Regions from separate parts of the Enterobacter kobei genome, predicted to be linked through region 2. Evidence: riboswitches for the same ligand, from Rfam matches in the RefSeq annotation. Region 2 holds a riboswitch; the other holds the start of a gene.
What was found. A riboswitch is a leader RNA that binds a small molecule or an ion and turns the genes downstream of it on or off. The one in region 2 is predicted to bind thiamine pyrophosphate.

Region 1: it holds a riboswitch for thiamine pyrophosphate, as region 2 does, so the genes downstream of both, thiB (thiamine ABC transporter substrate binding subunit) here and thiC (phosphomethylpyrimidine synthase ThiC) in region 2, are expected to answer to the same signal.

The regions. Positions count from the first base shown of each region.
Region 1 is NZ_CP017181.1:679,965-689,680, forward strand. Features, by position in the region: gene araB (ribulokinase) at 1-643, opposite strand, end outside; gene araC (arabinose operon transcriptional regulator AraC) at 981-1,826, shown strand; gene BFV64_RS03250 (DedA family protein) at 1,955-2,722, shown strand; gene thiQ (thiamine ABC transporter ATP-binding protein ThiQ) at 2,765-3,466, opposite strand; gene thiP (thiamine/thiamine pyrophosphate ABC transporter permease ThiP) at 3,450-5,060, opposite strand; gene thiB (thiamine ABC transporter substrate binding subunit) at 5,036-6,019, opposite strand; TPP riboswitch at 6,051-6,151, opposite strand; gene sgrR (HTH-type transcriptional regulator SgrR) at 6,188-7,843, opposite strand; gene sgrT (glucose uptake inhibitor SgrT) at 7,932-8,084, shown strand; gene BFV64_RS03280 (sugar efflux transporter) at 8,205-9,383, shown strand; gene BFV64_RS03285 (Hok/Gef family protein) at 9,601-9,716, shown strand, end outside.
Region 2 is NZ_CP017181.1:202,580-212,295, forward strand. Features, by position in the region: gene BFV64_RS00965 (sensor domain-containing diguanylate cyclase) at 1-41, opposite strand, end outside; gene thiH (2-iminoacetate synthase ThiH) at 382-1,509, opposite strand; gene thiG (thiazole synthase) at 1,506-2,276, opposite strand; gene thiS (sulfur carrier protein ThiS) at 2,278-2,478, opposite strand; gene BFV64_RS00985 (HesA/MoeB/ThiF family protein) at 2,462-3,217, opposite strand; gene thiE (thiamine phosphate synthase) at 3,210-3,845, opposite strand; gene thiC (phosphomethylpyrimidine synthase ThiC) at 3,845-5,740, opposite strand; TPP riboswitch at 5,820-5,931, opposite strand; gene BFV64_RS01000 (Rsd/AlgQ family anti-sigma factor) at 5,986-6,483, opposite strand; gene nudC (NAD(+) diphosphatase) at 6,579-7,352, shown strand; gene hemE (uroporphyrinogen decarboxylase) at 7,391-8,455, shown strand; gene nfi (deoxyribonuclease V) at 8,465-9,136, shown strand; gene BFV64_RS01020 (YjaG family protein) at 9,178-9,716, shown strand, end outside.

The DNA of each region.
Region 1 (9,716 bases), 480 kb from region 2:
CCCAGCTTTCATGCCACAGGGATTTATGCCCGGCGCTGCAGCGTCCGCGGCGAATATCCTGCGGACGGGTGGTACCGGAGAGCAGGGCGGGAACCCAGTCACACAGCTCAATCCACGATGCCGCAGCCTGCGCGACGGTCGCATCGGCACGGGTGACATGCAGGATTTTGGCCCAGAACCATTCGCTGGAGTAAATCCCGCCGATATAGCGTGAGTAGTCTGTTTTGCCCGGCTGATGGCAAAGACGGGTGATGGCTTCGGCCTCTTCCACGGCGGTATGGTCTTTCCACAGCACGAACATGGCGTTCGGGTTGTCGGCGAATTCCGGGCGCAGCGCCAGTACGCGGCCTTCGGCATCCACCGGGGCAGGCGTTGAGCCGGTGCTGTCGACGCCAATCCCAACGACATCGACCCGCTGGGCATCCGTCAGCTCCGCGAGAACGGTTTTGACGGCCGCTTCCATCGACTCGATATAGTCACGCGGGTGGTGACGGAACTGGTTATTTGGCGCATCACAGTAGCGCCCCTCTTGCCAGCGCGGGTACCACTCAACGCTGGTTGCTATCTCCTGGCCAGTCGTACAGTCCACTGCCAGCGCGCGAACCGAGTCGCTGCCAAAATCGAGGCCAATTGCAATTGCCATGGTGTTGCTCCATCCGAAAAACAGGTATGGAAGAACATTAGAGACTGGGGACAAAAATCGTCAGGCAGGATTCGCTAATCTTATGGATTAAATTGCTGTTACAGCGGAAAGTGTGACGCCGTGCAAATATTCAATGTGGACATTTCTGCCGCACTTATAGACACTTTTGTTACTGCTTATCTGCCTCCTCTGGCGGAGAAATCAGGGGGAAAGGCTGAAACATGGCGGACGTAAAAGAGGCGTGATGCTTTCTGGATCTTTACGCAGACCATTTTTGACCTGCTTTTAGTGATATGGACAATTGGTTTCCTTCAGGACCGTTGGGAGAACTGAATCTATGGCCGAAACGCAAAACGATCCCTTGTTGCCGGGATACTCGTTTAACGCGCACCTTGTGGCAGGGCTGACCCCTATCGAGGCTGAGGGATATCTCGATTTTTACGTCGACCGACCGCTCGGGATGAAAGGGTATATCCTCAACCTGACCGTGCGCGGAGAGGGGATCATCAAGAATGGCGACCAGCAGTTCGTCTGCCGCCCCGGCGATATCCTGCTGTTCCCGCCGGGGGAGATCCACCACTATGGCCGTCATCCGGATGCCAAAGAGTGGTATCACCAGTGGGTCTATTTCCGTCCGCGCGCCTACTGGCAGGAGTGGCTTACCTGGCCTGCTATTTTTGCGCACACCGGTTTTTATCGCCCGGATGAAGTGCATCTGGCGCAGTTCCGTGAGCTGTTCGCGCAGATTATTGACGCGGGGCAGGCTGGTGGTCGCTACGCTGAACTGCTGGCGATAAACCTGCTTGAACAACTGCTGCTGCGACGGATGGAGGCCATTAACGAGTCGCTTAATCCTCCGCTGGATAACCGCGTGCGCGACGCCTGCCAGTACATCAGCGACCATCTCGCCGACAGTCAGTTCGATATTGCCAGCGTCGCCCAGCATGTGTGTCTGTCGCCGTCACGGCTGTCACATCTGTTTCGCCAGCAGCTTGGCGTCAGCGTCCTGAGCTGGCGTGAGGATCAGCGTATCAGCCAGGCGAAACTGTTGCTCAGCACCACCCGGATGCCGATTGCCACCGTGGGGCGTAACGTTGGCTTTGAAGATCAGCTCTATTTTTCTCGCGTCTTTAAAAAATGCACCGGTGCCAGCCCGAGTGAATTCCGCGCGGGATGTGAATAAACGGTAAAAAAAGATAAACAAACAGGTGAACGCAGAAAGCTACCTGTAAACTATTCAGACAATTGTTGCCTTGACGCAGTGCGGGGCGCTAAGCAGAATCGCTGATTCGTTTTCTGACCGGAATAGTTATGCAGGCATTGCTGGAACACTTTATTACCCAGTCCGTTATGTATTCGCTCATCGCCGTGGCGCTGGTGGCCTTTCTGGAGTCGCTGGCGCTCGTGGGGTTAATCCTGCCCGGCACCGTGATGATGGCGGGTCTTGGCGCGCTGATTGGCAGCGGCGAGGTCAATTTCTGGCAGGCGTGGCTGGCCGGGATAATCGGCTGCCTGCTGGGCGACTGGATCTCCTTCTGGCTGGGCTGGCGCTTTAAGAAGCCGCTGCACCGCTGGTCGTTCATGAAAAAGAACAAAGCGCTGCTGGATAAAACCGAGCATGCGCTGCATCAGCACAGCATGTTTACTATTCTCGTCGGCCGCTTTGTCGGACCCACGCGTCCTCTGGTGCCGATGGTTGCCGGAATGCTGGATCTGCCCGTTGCAAAGTTTGTGGTGCCGAACATCATCGGCTGCATCTTCTGGCCGCCGTTCTACTTCCTGCCGGGGATCCTGGCCGGTGCGGCCATCGATATTCCTGACGGCATGCAAAGCGGTGAGTTTAAGTGGCTGTTGCTGGCAACGGCGGTGCTGCTGTGGCTGGCTGCGTGGCTGTGCTGGCGGTTATGGCGCAGCGCGAAAGCCAGTGTCGATCGCCTGACACGCTATCTTCCGCGCACTCGTCTTTTGTGGCTGGCCCCCCTGATGCTGGGCGTTGCGGTGGTAGCGCTCGTCGCACTGATTCGCCATCCTCTGATGCCGGTGTACGGTGAAATCCTGTTGAAGGTGGTGAGCCGTTAATGTGTTTCCCTCTCCCTGTGGGAGAGGGCCAGAGTGATGGCATCAGACTGCGCTGATGCCCAGCAGCGACGACGCGGCAGCGTTACCCTTCAGAAGTTCTTCTGTCATCCCATCCCACACAATTCGTCCTTCGGCAATGACCACCGATCTGGGGGCAATCCGTGCGGCATCTTCGATGCTGTGCGAAACCATCAGCATCGTCAGCTGCTGGCGCTGACAGACATCCTGCACAAGCGTCAGCATCTCCTGGCGCAGCGCCGGGTCGAGCGCAGAGAACGGTTCATCCAGCAGCAGTATCGGCTGTTCGCGGACCAGACAACGGGCAAGCGCCACGCGCTGACGCTGGCCGCCGGAAAGCTCGCCGGGCAGCCTGTCGAGAAATTCCGCGATCCCCATCTGGGCGGCAATGACCTCCAGCTTCTGGCGCTGGGGGACGTTCAGCTTGAGTCCCGGATGCATCCCCAGCGCGATGTTTTGCCGCACCGTCAGGTGGGTAAACAGGTTGTTTTCCTGAAACAGCATGGAGACAGGACGTTTTGCAGGCGGCGTATGGGTATGGTCCCGATTTTCAATGACTATCGATCCGCTTGCCGGCTGCAGAAACCCCGCAACCAAATTGAGCAGCGTGCTTTTTCCCGCACCGCTTGGGCCAAGCACCGCAATAATCTCTCCCTGACGCACGGAGAGCGTGAAGCGCATCGGCAGATGCTGGTAAAGCCAGGTTACATCAGTCAGTTTTAACATCACGCCCCGGAAGTTTTTCGATAACGGTAAAGAGTCCAAAGCACAGCAGGAGCAGCAGCAGCGCCGTGACGGCCCCGTCCTGGCTGCGGTAGGAGCCAATCTGCTGATAAAGCCAGAACGGCAGCGTGCGGAAATCGTCATTGCCGAAAAGGGCCACCACGCCAAAATCCCCGATGGAGAGTACGCAGGCGAAGGCCAGCGCCTGGGCGAGCGGTCGTTTCAGGGCGCGAAGTTCCACCACCTTTAACCGCCGCCAGCCGGTTATCCCAAGGGACTGACACAGGACGCTGTAGCGGCTGTTGACATCCCGCATAGGATTTTCCAGTACTTTCAGCGCGTAGGGGATGGCCATTAAGGCATTGGTAAAAATGACGATGCCGTCAGCACTTTCCGGCAGGCCGACGGTGGTGTTGAACAGCAGAAAGAAGCCGGTCGCCAGCACAATGCCCGGCATCGCCAGGATCAGCATGCCCGTCAGCTCCAGCGCTTGTCCGGCTTTACGGGCATGACGCGCGTAGAGCTCGCGGCTGCTCCAGAGCAACATCATGGTCAGGATCACGCATAGCGCTCCGGCTGCCAGCGCAATGCGTACCGAGGTCCACGTCGCTTGCCACAGCACGGGCTGTTGCAGTACTGACACCACATTCCTGTTCAGGCCATCAACGATAACGGCCAGCAGCGGTGGCAACAGAAGCAGGAGTGCCAGCACGATCAGGATAAAATCGGAGACGCGGCTGTGCAGGCTATCCTGCGGATCGCGCCAGCCCGAGAGGCTATTGCTGCCCGGGGGAATCGCTTTGCTCAGGCGCTGGCTCAGCAGCACCAGCACCAGACAGCACGCCATCTGCACGATCGCCAGAAGCGCGGCGCGGCCCGGATCGTAGTCGTAACTTAAGGCCTGATAAATCGCCAGCTCAATGGTGGTCGCCTGTGGCCCGCCGCCGAGAGAAAGCACGGTGGCGAAGCTGGCGAAGCAGAGCATAAAGATCAGCGCGGCAACCGGGGCAATCTGACGTCTTAACCAAGGCCATTCGACAAAGCGGAAAAACGACCATCCACGCATGCCAAGCTGAGCGGCAATCTGGCGTTGTTCGCCGGGAATATTCTCCAGTGCCTGCAAAAAGAGGCGCGTTGCCATCGGCATATTGAAAAACACGTGCGCCAGCAGAATGCCCTGCAGGCCGTATGGCGAGAAGGTCCATTCCAGACCAAACCGGGCAAACAGCAACGCCAGCCAGCCCTGTCGACCGTAAACGCTCAGGATACCAAATACCGCGACCAGCACGGGCAGGATCAGCGTCATGGCGCACAGGCGCAGCAGGACTACTCTTCCGGGGAAATGCCGACGATACAGAGCCCGCGCAAGAAAAATAGCCGGGAGCGCTGACAGCAGGGCAGAAAGAAACGCCTGCCAGAAGGAGAAACGAATGACGTGCCAGAGATAGCTATCGCGCCAGAGCGCGAGCAGATCGCTCTCCGGCGCGTTGAACCACAACGCAAGGAATGCTCCCAGACTGACTACCACCATCAGCATGGCGGCGAGCAGTCCGGGAAGTAACCAGCCGGGAATTAACGGCTGACGGCGCGTTGCCATTCACTTACCCATGCTGCTCGCTGCGCGGCCACCTGCTGCGGCGTAAACTCCAGCGACGTTTGTGGTTTGGTTAACTGGTCGAAACCGGCTGGCAGTGCAACGTGGGTGACGGGATACATCCAGTTGCCCGCAGGAATGGCATTCTGGAACGCCGGAGAAACCATAAATTTCAGGAACTTCTCGGCGAGTTCCGGCTGTTTGCTGGCAGCGGTACGCGCGGCAACCTCCACCTGCAGATAATGCCCTTCGGCAAAATTCGCGGCGGCGTAGTTGTCTTTCTTCTCGGCGATAATGTGGTAAGCCGGCGAGGTGGTGTAGCTGAGCACCAGATCGCTTTCGCCTTTCAGGAACAGACCATACGCTTCACTCCAGCCTTTGGTCACAGTGACGGTTTTGGCGGCCAGCTTCTGCCACGCTTGCGGCGCGCTCTCCCCGTAGACCTTCTGCATCCAAAGCAGCAGCCCCAGGCCTGGCGTGCTGGTACGCGGATCTTCATAAATCACGCGCCATTTCTGGTCGCTCTCCACCAGCTCCTTCAGGCTCTTCGGCGGATTTTTCAGCTTGTTTTTGTCATAGACGAAAGCAAAGTAGCCGTAGTCGAACGGCACAAAGGTGTCGTTGTTCCAGCCGCCCGGCACGTTGACGGCCTCTGCCGCTACGCCGCTTTTGGCAAACAGTTTGGTTTGCGTGGCGGCTTCCAGCAGGTTGTTATCCAGCCCGAGCACCACGTCGGCTTTGCTGTTTTTCCCTTCCATACGCAGACGGTTAAGCAGCGACACGCCATCTTCCAGCGCCACGAATTTCAGCTCGCAATTACAGTCAGCTTCAAAGGCTTTTTTGACTACCGGGCCAGGGCCCCAGTCGGCAGAGAACGAGTCGTAAGTATAGACCGTCAGGACGGGCTTCGCGAACGCAGGCAGCGCAAACAGCGCCAGCAGAGGAAGAACTTTTTTTAACACTTTGCACCTCAGGGTTGAGTGGCAAAGGATTTTGAGCGACAGCCTCAAATCCCTTCGCCGGCGTTATCCGGATCAGGTTCGACGGGTATTATCTCAGCGCACATCTGTGATGCAGCACCCCGTTGAGAACGGCGCTATTGTAATGATTTGGTGAATATTACGAAAGCGTTATGGCTCCGGCGGCGCAAACCAGGCTGATTTGAAATCAAACCAGCCCAGGGTGTTCATCCGCAGACCGCGCATACTGCGTTGACCCTGGATCATCAGCCAGTGGTGTATCAGAGGTACAATCGCCTGTTCAGCCAGCAATTGCTGACACCAAACGGCAAGATTCATGTCGCCAGCGCGCCACTGGGCAGCGTCCTGCTGCCAGTCACGGTTGATACAGTGCTGGATCAGCGGGATCTCATACAGATGAGAAAAGAGCGAGAAATCGAGCGGCAGGGTGAAGTTGGCGCTGTTTAGCCAGATATCACTGACGATCTCCCCCCGGTGCCATTCGTCATAGTCCACTTCTCTGATCTCCAGCGTCACGCCTTCGGCTGCCAGCAGCCTGGCCATGATCCCGGCGATAAAACGATGCTCCACGTGCTCGCGGTAGTAGGTCAGGGTGATGGACTCCAGCCCGGCAGGTCTGTCGCAGTGCGCCGGGCGGGCGTGGTGCCAGCGCGGAAGCAGGCCGTACGCCGGGAACCAGTATGTCTGGTACTGCTCTTCCGCATGGTAGATCAGATTGGAGGGGGACAGCACGTGGCTGACCCACTGACGAACGGCCTGGTTTGCCCCGCGGTGGGTGCGGCTATCAAACAGCAGGTAGTAGCATCCCTCCTCCAGACGACTCTCCACCGCTTTTTCTCCCGTGGTGGGGCCTTCCAGCGTCAGCCCGCAGCTGAGATCTTCATTGAGATCCGGTAATACCCAGACGTTCACTTCGTCGATCAGTGCCCGATAGCCAAAGTAGTCATCAAACGCGAGAATTTTCAGCTGGTTGTTGTTATTGCGGGACACGGAGTAGGGTCCGGTGCCAATCGGCAGGCTGGCGAAATTGTTCAGCGACTCCCACTCGGCGGGCAAAATCATCGACGGCACATAGCCCAGCAGCCAGGGAAGCCATTTGTCCTGCTGCGACAGCTCAATATCCAGCGTCCATGCCGTCGGGGAATGGACGCGGGAAATGTGTGAATAAAGCGGTAGCTTGCGGGCACGTTCCAGAGAGGCGATGACGTCGCGCATGTCCAGCTCGCGACCGTGGTGAAAGTGGATGCCGGGGCGTAAGAAGAAGCGCCAGTGGCACGGGGAAAGTTGCTGCCAGTGATGCGCGATATCCGCTTCCAGTTCCCCATTTTCCTCATTTATCCGCGTCAGGCCGCTGAAAATCTGCCGGGCCATGTGGGTTTCAGAACGCCGTAACGCCGTGCCGGGTAACAGATTTTTCATCGGACGGTAGTAGAGCACCCGCAGAATGTGGCGGCCCTGACGAAAGCTACGTCCAAGATGTGAAACCAGCATCTGGCGCACGGCGGCTTTGTCGCCCACCAGCTGCACCAGCTGGTCGATGCGATCCTGCTCCAGCAGATCCTCCGCGCGCTGCTGCTGCAACGCCAGACCGGTATAGAGAAAGGTCAAACGTGAGCGCTTCCCGCGTCCTGCCTCCGCTTCCCAGCTTAACCAGCCCTGCTGCTGCATGGTGTTAAGCAGCGTGCGCATATGACGGCGCGAACAGTTGAGCAGGTCAGCCAGCTCGTTGAGCGTGGTCTCCTGCGATTGCCCCTCGCAGCACTGCCAGAGGCGGATAAATTGTTGTTGCAGACGACCAGAAGGCATAAAAGGGGAACTCCTGACAAAAAACCAGCAATTTATTTATCCCTATATTAGGCCAATAATTCTCCCCGATGAAGTGAGGAGGTAAATTATGAAGAGGTCCACCGCACGTCAGTTTTATCAGCAGTACTTTTCAGCGACAAAAGGAGCGTCCTGGCTGGCCCGCCGGTGTGCAGAGCAGCGGCTGAAAATGTTAGAAGAACTGATGCAGTGGGACGTTACGAAACCGACTTCTTCCCGCTAACTCGCCTCGATCATGTGTGACTGAGTATTGGTGTTTATCACCCGCCAGCAAAATGTTTTTGCTGGCTTTTTTCGTTTATTCTTTCACCCAATTTCGATTCGCTTTCACAAGGACTTGCGTATGCTGTGGTTGATGACGATGGGGCGCCGCCTGAATGGCGTATATGCCGCTTTTATGCTGGTAGCCTTTATGATGGGCGTGGCGGGGGCGTTGCAGGCGCCAACGTTGAGCCTGTTCCTCAGCCGCGAGGTGGGGGCGCAGCCGTTTTGGGTCGGCCTGTTTTACACCGTTAACGCCATTGCCGGGATCCTGGTCAGCCTCGCGCTGGCGAAACGATCGGACAGCCAGGGCGATCGCCGCAAGCTGATCCTCTTTTGCTGCGCCATGGCCGTGGGCAACGCGCTACTCTTTGCGTTCAATCGCCATTACCTGACGCTCATTACCTGCGGTGTCCTGCTGGCATCGCTGGCGAATACCGCCATGCCGCAGCTTTTCGCCCTGGCCCGAGAATACGCGGATAACTCCGCGCGGGAAGTGGTGATGTTCAGCTCGGTGATGCGTGCTCAGCTTTCACTGGCATGGGTCATCGGCCCGCCGCTGGCCTTCATGCTGGCGTTGAACTACGGTTTTACCGCCATGTTCTCCATCGCCGCGGCCATTTTTGCCATCAGCCTGGCGCTGATTGCCTTCGTGCTACCGTCTGTGGCGCGCGTCGAACAGACGACGGATAAGCCGATTACGCAAGTGAGCGGCTGGCAGGACAAAAACGTCCGTATGCTGTTTATCGCCTCCACGCTGATGTGGACCTGCAATACCATGTACATCATTGATATGCCACTGTGGATCAGCAGCGATCTCGGTCTGCCGGACAAGCTCGCTGGGATCTTAATGGGAACGGCTGCCGGGCTGGAGATTCCGGCGATGATTCTTGCAGGATATTACGTAAAGCGCTTCGGTAAACGCAAAATGATGGTGGTTGCGGTTGCCGCCGGGGTGTTGTTCTATCTTGGGCTGATCTTCTTCCATTCGCGCGAAGCACTGCTGGCGCTGCAGCTGTTCAATGCCATATTCATCGGGATCGTGGCCGGGATCGGCATGCTCTGGTTCCAGGACTTAATGCCGGGACGCGCTGGCTCGGCGACCACGCTTTTCACCAACAGCATTTCGACAGGCGTCATTCTGGCGGGGGTGATTCAGGGAGCGCTGGCGCAGAGCTACGGACATGCCTCGGTTTACTGGATGATTGCCGCGATTTCGGTCATCACGCTTGGGCTGACATGCCGGGTTAAGGATGTTTGATTCTGGAAGGCGGCTTCACGAAATGAAACGAATTTCTGACAGATGAAGGGAAGGCGCATAGAGTGCGTGGCGGGTGCTTGAGGCTGTTTGCCTCAGGCTTTCGCAAGAGGCAAACAGTGGAGAGTCCCACATCAATAAAACTGATGGGGAGACCAACTTCACAACCCACATTGCGAGGTTAGTCTCTTCATTGCCGAAAAGCAATAAGGAGGCTGGAATGCCAAAACGTACTCTGCTGTTAGGTTTGTTTCTGATCTGTACGACGCTGTTGATCTTCACCTGGATGGTGCGTGATTCGCTATGTGAATTGCATTTCAGACAGGAGAAAACAGA
Region 2 (9,716 bases):
ATTGGCCGGGTAAAAGAGAGCTTTTTGCTGTGAAGTGCCATGAGTTGTACATCGATCCTGATGGTGAATACTTTTTGTCTGCCGATATCCTCTCAGCATAGTCGCTGTCCTGCGGTTCGCGGTGAATTATACGGAACACGATTTTCGGCAAGATGATTTATCTTAAGAATCACTAAGAAATTCCTTATCCATGTTTTTTGCCGCCCCATTTATGCAAGAAACCGGAGGCAGGGCGAAACGAGGAAGAAGCTTTTCGCCCTGGCCAGCATCCCTTGCTGACCGGATGACAATAAAAAAACCGGACGATCGCTGACAATCGTCCGGTTTTATCTTTCCGTAGTGTCTCGACACTTTTTTACCGTATTGCAGCGTGTTTCAACGTTATTGCGAGGCTCTTCCCAGCCAGCTGTCCCAGTCTTTCCAGACCGGCTGTAGGCCCTGTGCCGTCAGGGCGGCGGCGACTGCCTCCGGACGTCGCCCGTCATGCGGTGCAAACTGCTCCAGCTCCGGGTGATCGTCGGCGTAACCGCCCGGCTGTGTTTTGGAAAACGCGCTGACGTTGTTAATTGCCAGCGGGATCACGCGATCGCGAAACGCCTGGGACTCACGCGTTGAAAGCGATAATTCAACCTCCGGGGCGAGCAGGCGAAACGCGCAAATAGTCTGCACCAGCTGACGCTCATCCATCAGCGATGCCGGTTCTATTCCGCCTGCGCAGGGTCGCAGGCGGGGGAAAGAGATAGAATAGCGGCTCTGCCAGTAGTGCTGCTGGAGCCACAGCAAATGCTCTGCCACCATGTAGCAATCGACCCGCCAGCTGTCGGAGAGCCCAATCAGCGCCCCGAGACCGATTTTATCGATCCCGGCGCGGCCCAGCCTGTCCGGTGTCTCCAGCCGGAAGAAGAAATCCTGTTTCTTGCCCTTCAGGTGGTGCCGGGCGTACGTTGCCTCGTGGTAGGTTTCCTGGTAAACCATGACCCCATCCAGCCCGAGCGATTTTAACTCCGCGTACTCATCCTGCGACAGGGGCTGTACCTCCATCTGCAACGACGCAAACTCGCGACGTATCGCCGGAAGGTGCTGACGGAAATAGTCCATTCCCACTTTTCCCTGATGCTCGCCCGTGACCAGCAGAAGATGTTCGAACCCCATTTCACGAATGGCGGCGCACTCACGTGCGATCTCATCTTCATCAAGGGTTTTCCGCTTGATGCGGTTGCTCATGGAGAAACCGCAATAGGTGCAGTCATTGGCGCACAGGTTCGAGAGATAAAGTGGAACGTAGAAGCTTACCGTGTTGCCAAAACGCTGGCGGGTAAGGCGCTGAGCGCGCTGCGCCATCGGTTCAAGGTACGCGCTGGCCGCCGGAGAGAGCAGGGCCATCAGGTCCTCACGGGTCAGATGACGGGCATTCAGGGCACGCTCCACGTCAGCCGCCGTTTTGCTGTTGATACGCAGGGCGATATCGTCCCAGTTGAGCTGACGCCAGCGTTCGGTAAACGTACTCATGAGAGAGCCTCCAGAAAACCGGTCAGCGGGCTGGTGGCCTGCGCCTGAAAACTGCGCGAGCCAGGGCCGGATCCTCTTGCCAGCAAGCCGGCCTCTACGGCCATGCGGAACGCGCGCGCCATCATGACCGGATCGTCAGCCACCGCAATCGCCGTATTGACCAGTACCGCGTCGGCCCCCATCTCCAGCGCCTGCGCGGCATGGCTTGGTACGCCAATCCCCGCATCTACCACCACCGGCACGGTGGCTTGTTCAATGATGATCTCCAGCATCGCGCGAGTTTCGAGACCCTGATTAGAGCCAATTGGCGCACCCAGCGGCATCACGGCGGCACAGCCGACCTCTTCCAGACGCTTACATAGCACAGGGTCCGCCCCGCAGTAAGGCAGGACGGTAAACCCTTGCTGCACAAGCTTTTCTGCTGCTTTCAGCGTTTCAATCGGGTCCGGCAGCAGCCAGCGGGCATCCGGATGAATTTCCAGCTTCAGCCAGCGGGTACCGAGCGCTTCACGTGCCAGCTGTGCGGCGAAAATTGCTTCTTCCGCCGTTTTTGCACCGGAGGTGTTGGGCAAGAGCGTAACGCCTGCCTCCAGCAAAGGCGCAAGAATGGCATCGTTGTGCTGGCGCAGATCCACGCGTTTCATCGCCAGCGTCACCAGCTGGCTGCCACTTTCACGGATGGCCTCTACCATCAGCTGTGGAGAGGCGAACTTTCCGGTTCCGGTAAACAGATGTGAATCAAAGATTTTATCGGCAATATGTAGCATCTCAGCCCCCTGCGATAACCTGAAACAGCAGGATCTGGTCGCCGTCATTGACCTGCTGATGTTCCCACTGCTCGCGCGGCAGGATCTGTTGATTGAGTGCCAGCGCCGTTCCCGGCTTGAGCTGACGTAACTTATCGAGCAGGGCGGCAATGGTCAGCCCGTCGTCGCAGCTTATCGGCTCATCGTTAAACAGAATGCGCATCGCGGCCTCCGCATACCGGGCAGTGGCTGGCGCGGTTTAAGGCCAGATGGCGCCAGCCGCCTGAACGAGCGTCGAACAGCCGCAGCGTATTACGTTCCGTCTCCATGCCGCTGAGCAGCTTGATGGCCTCAAGCGCCTGAAGGGTGCCCATCACTCCGACTACCGGGCCAAGAATGCCTGCCGTGCGGCAGTTGCGTGCGGGCTCGGCATCGTCCGGCCACAGGCAGCGATAGCAGCCCTGCGCCCAGGGGGGCGTCAGGACCATCATCTGTCCGCCGAACCCCACCGCGCTGGCGGTGATCAGCGGCGTGTTATTGATCACGCAGGCGGCGTTGATCGCCTGACGCGTCGCCATATTGTCAGTGCAGTCCAGCACCACGTCGGCCAGGGCGACCTCACGGTGCAGATTGTCATCGCTCAGCCGCGTCTGGAGTGCAATCAGTTCGATGTCCGGGTTGAGCTGATTCAGCCTCTGGCGGGTAATCTGCGCTTTGGGTTGATTAATGTCCTTTGTCGTGAAGAGGATTTGTCGCTGCAGGTTGCTGAGGTGCACCTCGTCGTCGTCGGCCAGCACCAGCGTACCGATACCTGCGCCTGCCAGATAAAGCGCGGCGGGGGCGCCTAATCCACCCAGACCAACAATCAACACCCTGCTGGCGAGCAGCTTTTGCTGCCCGTCGATGGCGATATCCTCCAGCAGAATTTGACGGCTGTAGCGCATAAAATCGCGGTCATTCATCGCCCGCTCCTGCCAGCTGTAAAAGCCGTGCCGTGGCCGCCTGCCAGTCCGTCGCCTGGGTAATCGCGCTGACGACGGCGATACTGCCGACGCCGGTTTCCAGTACCGCAGGGGCGCGTTCAAGGCTTATCCCGCCAATGGCAACGGTGGGGTAATCGGTCAGGCGCTTAACGTGTAACGCCAGCTGCGTTAAACCCTGTGGTGCGGAGGGCATCTGCTTGGTTTGCGTCGGAAAAACGTGGCCGAGGGCAATGTAGGAGGGGCGCGCCGCCAGTGCCACGTCAATTTCCATATCGTCGTGTGTCGACACCCCCAGCCGCAGCCCGGCTTTGCGAATAGCGTTAAGATCGGTAGTTTCCAGATCTTCCTGACCCAGATGGACGCCGTACGCCTGGTGCTTAATAGCCAGCCGCCAGTAGTCGTTGATAAACAGACGAGCGTGGTAGCGTCGTCCCAGCGCGATGGCGGCGATAACGTCGGCCTCAACTTCTTCATCGCGCTTATCCTTGATGCGCAGCTGGAGGGTGCGAACGCCTGCCTCCAGCAGGCGTTGGATCCACTCCACGCTGTCCACCACCGGATAGAGCCCTAAACGGAAGGGCACGGAGGGGAAATCAGGCTGGTACATTAGGCCTCCTCTTTTTTGAGGTAGATCTCGCCGCCTTTCGCGCGGAAGGTTTCTGACATGTCTGCCATACCCACTTCGATGGTCTGTGCGGCGGCGTAGTCGCGTACCTCCTGGCTGATTTTCATCGAGCAGAATTTTGGACCGCACATGGAGCAGAAGTGTGCCACCTTGCCCGATTCCTGTGGCAGGGTTTCGTCGTGGTAGGCGCGGGCGGTGAAGGGGTCCAGCGCCAGGTTGAACTGATCTTCCCAGCGGAATTCAAAGCGCGCCTTCGACATGGCGTTATCGCGGATTTGCGCCCCCGGGTGGCCTTTCGCCAGATCCGCCGCATGAGCGGCAATTTTGTAGGTAATCAGTCCTTGCTTCACGTCCTCTTTATTTGGCAGGCCCAGGTGCTCTTTCGGCGTGACGTAGCAGAGCATGGCGCAGCCGAACCAGCCGATCATCGCTGCGCCAATCCCGGAGGTGAAGTGGTCGTAGCCCGGTGCAATATCGGTGGTCAGGGGCCCCAGAGTATAGAACGGCGCTTCGTGGCAGTGCTCCAGCTCCTCGGTCATATTGCGGCGGATCATCTGCATCGGCACATGTCCAGGGCCTTCAATCATTACCTGTACGTCATACTCCCATGCAATTTTTGTCAGTTCGCCCAGCGTGTGCAGCTCGGCAAACTGCGCTTCGTCGTTGGCATCGCGAATGGAGCCCGGACGCAGGCCGTCGCCCAGCGACAGGGATACGTCATAGGCAGCGCAGATTTCGCAGATCTCGCGGAAGTGTTCGTAGAGGAAGTTTTCCTGATGATGTGACAGACACCATTTTGCCATGATGGATCCGCCGCGGGAGACGATGCCGGTCAGACGTTTTGCGGTCATCGGCACGTAGCGCAGCAGCACGCCAGCGTGAATCGTGAAGTAGTCCACGCCCTGTTCCGCCTGCTCCAGCAGCGTGTCGCGGAAGGTTTCCCAGGTGAGGTTTTCGGCGATGCCGTTCACTTTCTCCAGCGCCTGATAAATCGGGACGGTACCAATCGGGACCGGGCTGTTACGCAGGATCCACTCGCGGGTTTCGTGAATATAACGGCCAGTTGAGAGGTCCATTACCGTGTCCGCGCCCCAGCGCGTTGACCAGACCAGCTTTTCTACCTCCTCTTCGATGGAGGAAGTGACGGCAGAGTTACCGATATTGGCATTGACCTTCACCAGGAAATTGCGGCCGATAATCATCGGTTCGGATTCCGGGTGGTTGATGTTGGCAGGGATAATCGCGCGGCCAGCGGCCACTTCGTCACGCACAAACTCCGGCGTGATGTTTTCCGGCAGGCGAGCGCCAAACCCTTCACCTGGATGCTGGTGGCGCAGCACTTCGCTACGGATACGCTCGCGGCCCATGTTTTCACGAATGGCGATGAACTCCATCTCCGGCGTGACGATTCCCTGGCGCGCATAGTGCAGCTGGGTCACGCGTTTGCCCGCTCTGGCGCGTTTTGGCGTCAGCAGACCGGTGAAACGCAATTCGTCCAGACCGTCGTCGGCCAGGCGCGCTTTGGTGTACGACGAGCTTTGTTCGTTGAGTTCTTCACAGTCGTTACGTGCGTCAATCCACGGCTGGCGCAGCTTTGCCAGACCCCGCTGAACATTGATGGCAACAGAGGGATCGCCATACGGGCCGGAGGTGTCATACACCGGGACGGCTTCGTTATCTTCATATTGCGGGTTATCTTTGCTGCCGCCGATAAGCGTCGGGCTAAGCTGGATTTCGCGCATCGGCACGCGAATGTCGGCCTGTGAACCGGTGATGTATATGCGCTTCGAGTTCGGGAAAGCGGTACCTTCCAGGGTATCGATGAAGTGTTGGGCGTGTTCGCGCTGTTCGCGACGGGTCAGTTTAGTGGTAGACATAGCTCATTCCAGAAGTGAAGGACATGGCTTGTCAGACGACGGATGAAGCAAGAGAAGATCGCCTCAGGGGCGATACAACAGCAGTGTGACTCTTGTTCCCTTCGCAGGTATTAACCTGATCAGGTTCCGCGGATCCCGAATTAACGGTCTCAGCCCGCGCGTTTAAGCGCTGGGCACTCCGACAAGAAAAATCCCCCTCCGCAGAGGGGCGAATGGTTGTAAATTACTCGTTAACGATTAAGAACTCAAGCAGGGCGCGCGATGTTGTCTTCGTTACTCACATCCAGGCCGTTATCCAGGACGAGGGCGATCAGCCTGTCTTCCAGCGTGAATCGCTCTTCCAGCGCTTCGCCAAGATCGGAAAGCGCCTGCTGGAACTCAAGATAATTGTCGTGATCGATGGCATTTTCGAGCGTGGAATCGTAGTAATCCATGATCTGCTGGGTGTTGGCTTCCAGCAGCGGATAGAGTTTACTGGCCGCTAAATACGGCGTTGTCCCTTCCATTTCGCGGATAATACGTTCATAAATATTGAAATGTCCGTCGGACAGGTAGTCGACCAGGCTCTGACAAAAATCATCCAGCGCTTTTTCATTCAGCCGCATAAACGATTCTTTGCCAGGCTTAATACCGACCAGATTGTAATAAGCCACGAGTAGATGCTTGCGTACATGTAGCCAGCGATCCACCAGTTTGTTACTTCCTCTAACGCGCTCAGTCAGGCTTTCTAGCTGGTTTAACATGGTTGACTCCGCAAGGTTGAGAATTGAATCTGCTTATCCAAAATGTAACCACAATGCTAACAACATGTCAGTGAAGCGAAGGTAGTGCAATAGATATGGATCGTATTATTGAAAAATCAGATCTGGGTTGGTGGATCGTCAGTCACGAACAAAAACTATGGCTTCCTGCCGGGGAGATCCCTTATGGCGCAGCAGAGGCGTTCAATCTTGTTGGCCAGCCAGCACTGAAGATTGGTGAATGGCAGGGGGATGCAGTGTGGTTGATCCAACAGCCTCGCCGTCAGGAGATGGGATCGGTTCGTCAGGTGCTGGATCAGGATGTTGGCTTGTTCCAGCTGGCGGGGCGCGGCGTCCAGCTGGCGGAGTTTTACCGCTCGCATAAATACTGCGGCTACTGCGGCCATACCATGCACCCGAGCAAAACCGAGTGGGCAATGCTCTGCGGCCACTGCCGTGAACGTTACTATCCGCAGATTGCACCCTGCATTATCGTCGCCATTCGCCGTGAGGATACTATCCTGCTGGCGCAGCATACCCGCCATCGCAACGGCATTTATACCGTTCTTGCCGGTTTCGTCGAAGTGGGTGAAACGCTGGAGCAGGCGGTAGCGCGTGAAGTGATGGAAGAGAGCGGGATCAAGGTGAAAAACCTGCGCTACGTAACGTCTCAGCCGTGGCCATTCCCGATGTCCCTGATGACGGCGTTTATGGCGGAATACGACAGCGGTGAGATCGTTATCGATCAGAAAGAGCTGCTGGACGCGAACTGGTATCGTTATGACGATTTGCCTCTGTTACCGCCACCCGGCACCGTGGCGCGTCGGCTGATAGAAGATACCGTGGCGATGTGTCGGGCCGAGTATGAGTAGTGTTACACTGAGGCCATGACGCTTAAGGAACTGCAAAAATGACCGAACTGAAGAACGATCGTTATCTGCGTGCGCTGCTGCGCCAGCCCGTTGATGTCACCCCGGTGTGGATGATGCGCCAGGCAGGACGTTATCTGCCAGAGTACAAAGCCACGCGTGCGCAGGCAGGTGATTTTATGTCGCTGTGCAAAAACGCTGAGCTGGCGTGTGAAGTGACGCTCCAGCCGCTGCGCCGCTTCCCGCTGGATGCCGCCATTCTCTTTTCGGACATTCTGACCATTCCGGATGCAATGGGCCTTGGCCTGTACTTTGAAACCGGCGAAGGCCCGCGTTTTACCTCCCCGATCAAAAGCAAAGCCGACGTGGATAAGCTGCCGATCCCCGATCCGGAAGGCGAACTGGGCTATGTGATGAACGCCGTGCGCACCATTCGCCGTGAGCTGAAAGGCGAAGTGCCGCTGATTGGCTTCTCCGGTAGCCCGTGGACGCTGGCAACTTACATGGTTGAAGGTGGCAGCAGCAAAGCTTTTACCGTGATCAAAAAAATGATGTACGCCGAGCCGATGGCTCTGCATGCGCTGCTGGACAAGCTGGCGAAGAGCGTCACGCTCTATCTCAACGCGCAGATTAAAGCGGGCGCGCAGTCAGTGATGATTTTCGATACTTGGGGTGGCGTACTGACCGGGCGCGATTATCAGCAGTTCTCCCTGTATTACATGCACAAAATCGTTGATGGCCTGCTGCGTGAAAACGAAGGCCGCCGCGTGCCGGTGACGCTGTTCACCAAAGGTGGCGGTCAGTGGCTGGAAGCGATGGCGGCGACCGGCTGCGATGCATTGGGTCTCGACTGGACGACCGATATCGCTGATGCTCGCCGTCGCGTGGGCGACAAAGTGGCGCTGCAGGGCAATATGGACCCGTCCATGCTCTATGCACCGCCAGCCCGCATTGAAGAAGAAGTGTCGACTATACTCTCTGGTTTCGGCCAGGGGGAAGGCCACGTCTTTAACCTCGGCCACGGCATTCATCAGGATGTTCCGCCAGAGCATGCAGGCGTATTTGTGGAGGCGGTGCATCGGCTTTCTGCCCAGTATCACCAGTAAGGAGTGGTTATGGATCTCGCGTCGCTACGCGCTCAGCAAATTGAACTGGCTTCATCGGTGATCCGCGAGGATCGCCTGGATAAGGATCCCCCGCAGTACATTGGCGGAGCGGACGTCGGATTCGAGCAGGGTGGTGAAGTGACGCGAGCGGCGATGGTGGTTCTGAAATACCCTTCGCTGGAGCTGGTTGAGTACAAGGTGGCGCGTATCGCCACCACTATGCCGTACATTCCGGGTTTCCTCTCCTTTCGCGAGTATCCCGCGCTGCTGGCAGCATGGGAGCAGCTCTCGCAAAAACCTGACCTGCTGTTTGTGGATGGACACGGTATCTCACATCCGCGCCGTTTAGGCGTGGCCAGCCATTTTGGGCTGCTGGTGGATGTGCCGACCATTGGCGTTGCCAAAAAACGCCTGTGTGGCGCGTTTGAACCACTTTCCCCCGAGCCGGGTGCGCTGGCGCCGCTTATCCATAAAGGCGAGCAGCTGGCGTGGGTCTGGCGCAGCAAAGCGCGCTGTAATCCGCTGTTTATCGCGACCGGTCACCGGGTGAGTATGGACAGCGCACTGGCGTGGGTTCAGCGCTGCATGAAGGGCTACCGTTTACCGGAGCCAACCCGCTGGGCGGACGCCGTCGCTTCCTCGCGTCCGGCTTTTGTTCGTTGGCAGGAAATTCAGCCGTGATTCAGGTAAACTGCGGCTAATTTTCGATTCGAGACATCATCATGTTACAAAACCCGATCCATCTGCGCCTTGAGAAGCTGGAAAGCTGGCAGCACGTCACCTTTATGGCTTGCCTGTGCGAGCGCATGTATCCCAACTATGCCGCGTTCTGTAAGCAGACGGGCTTTGGTGATGGTCATATCTACCGCCGCATTCTGGATTTGATCTGGGAAACGCTGACGGTCAAAGACGCAAAGGTGAATTTCGACTCCCAACTGGAAAAGCTGGAAGAGGCGATCCCGGCCGCGGATGATTTTGATCTGTACGGTGTCTATCCGGCCATTGATGCCTGCGTGGCATTAAGTGAGCTGATCCACTCCCGTCTGAGTGGCGAAACCCTGGAGCATGCTATCGAAGTCAGTAAGGCATCCATTACGACCGTTGCGATGCTCGAAATGACCCAGGAAGGCCGTGAAATGACCGACGAAGAGCTGCGAGCTAACCCGGCGGTTGAGCAGGAATGGGATATCCAGTGGGAAATTTTCCGCCTGCTGGCAGAGTGTGAAGAACGTGACATTGAGCTGATCAAAGGGCTGCGTGC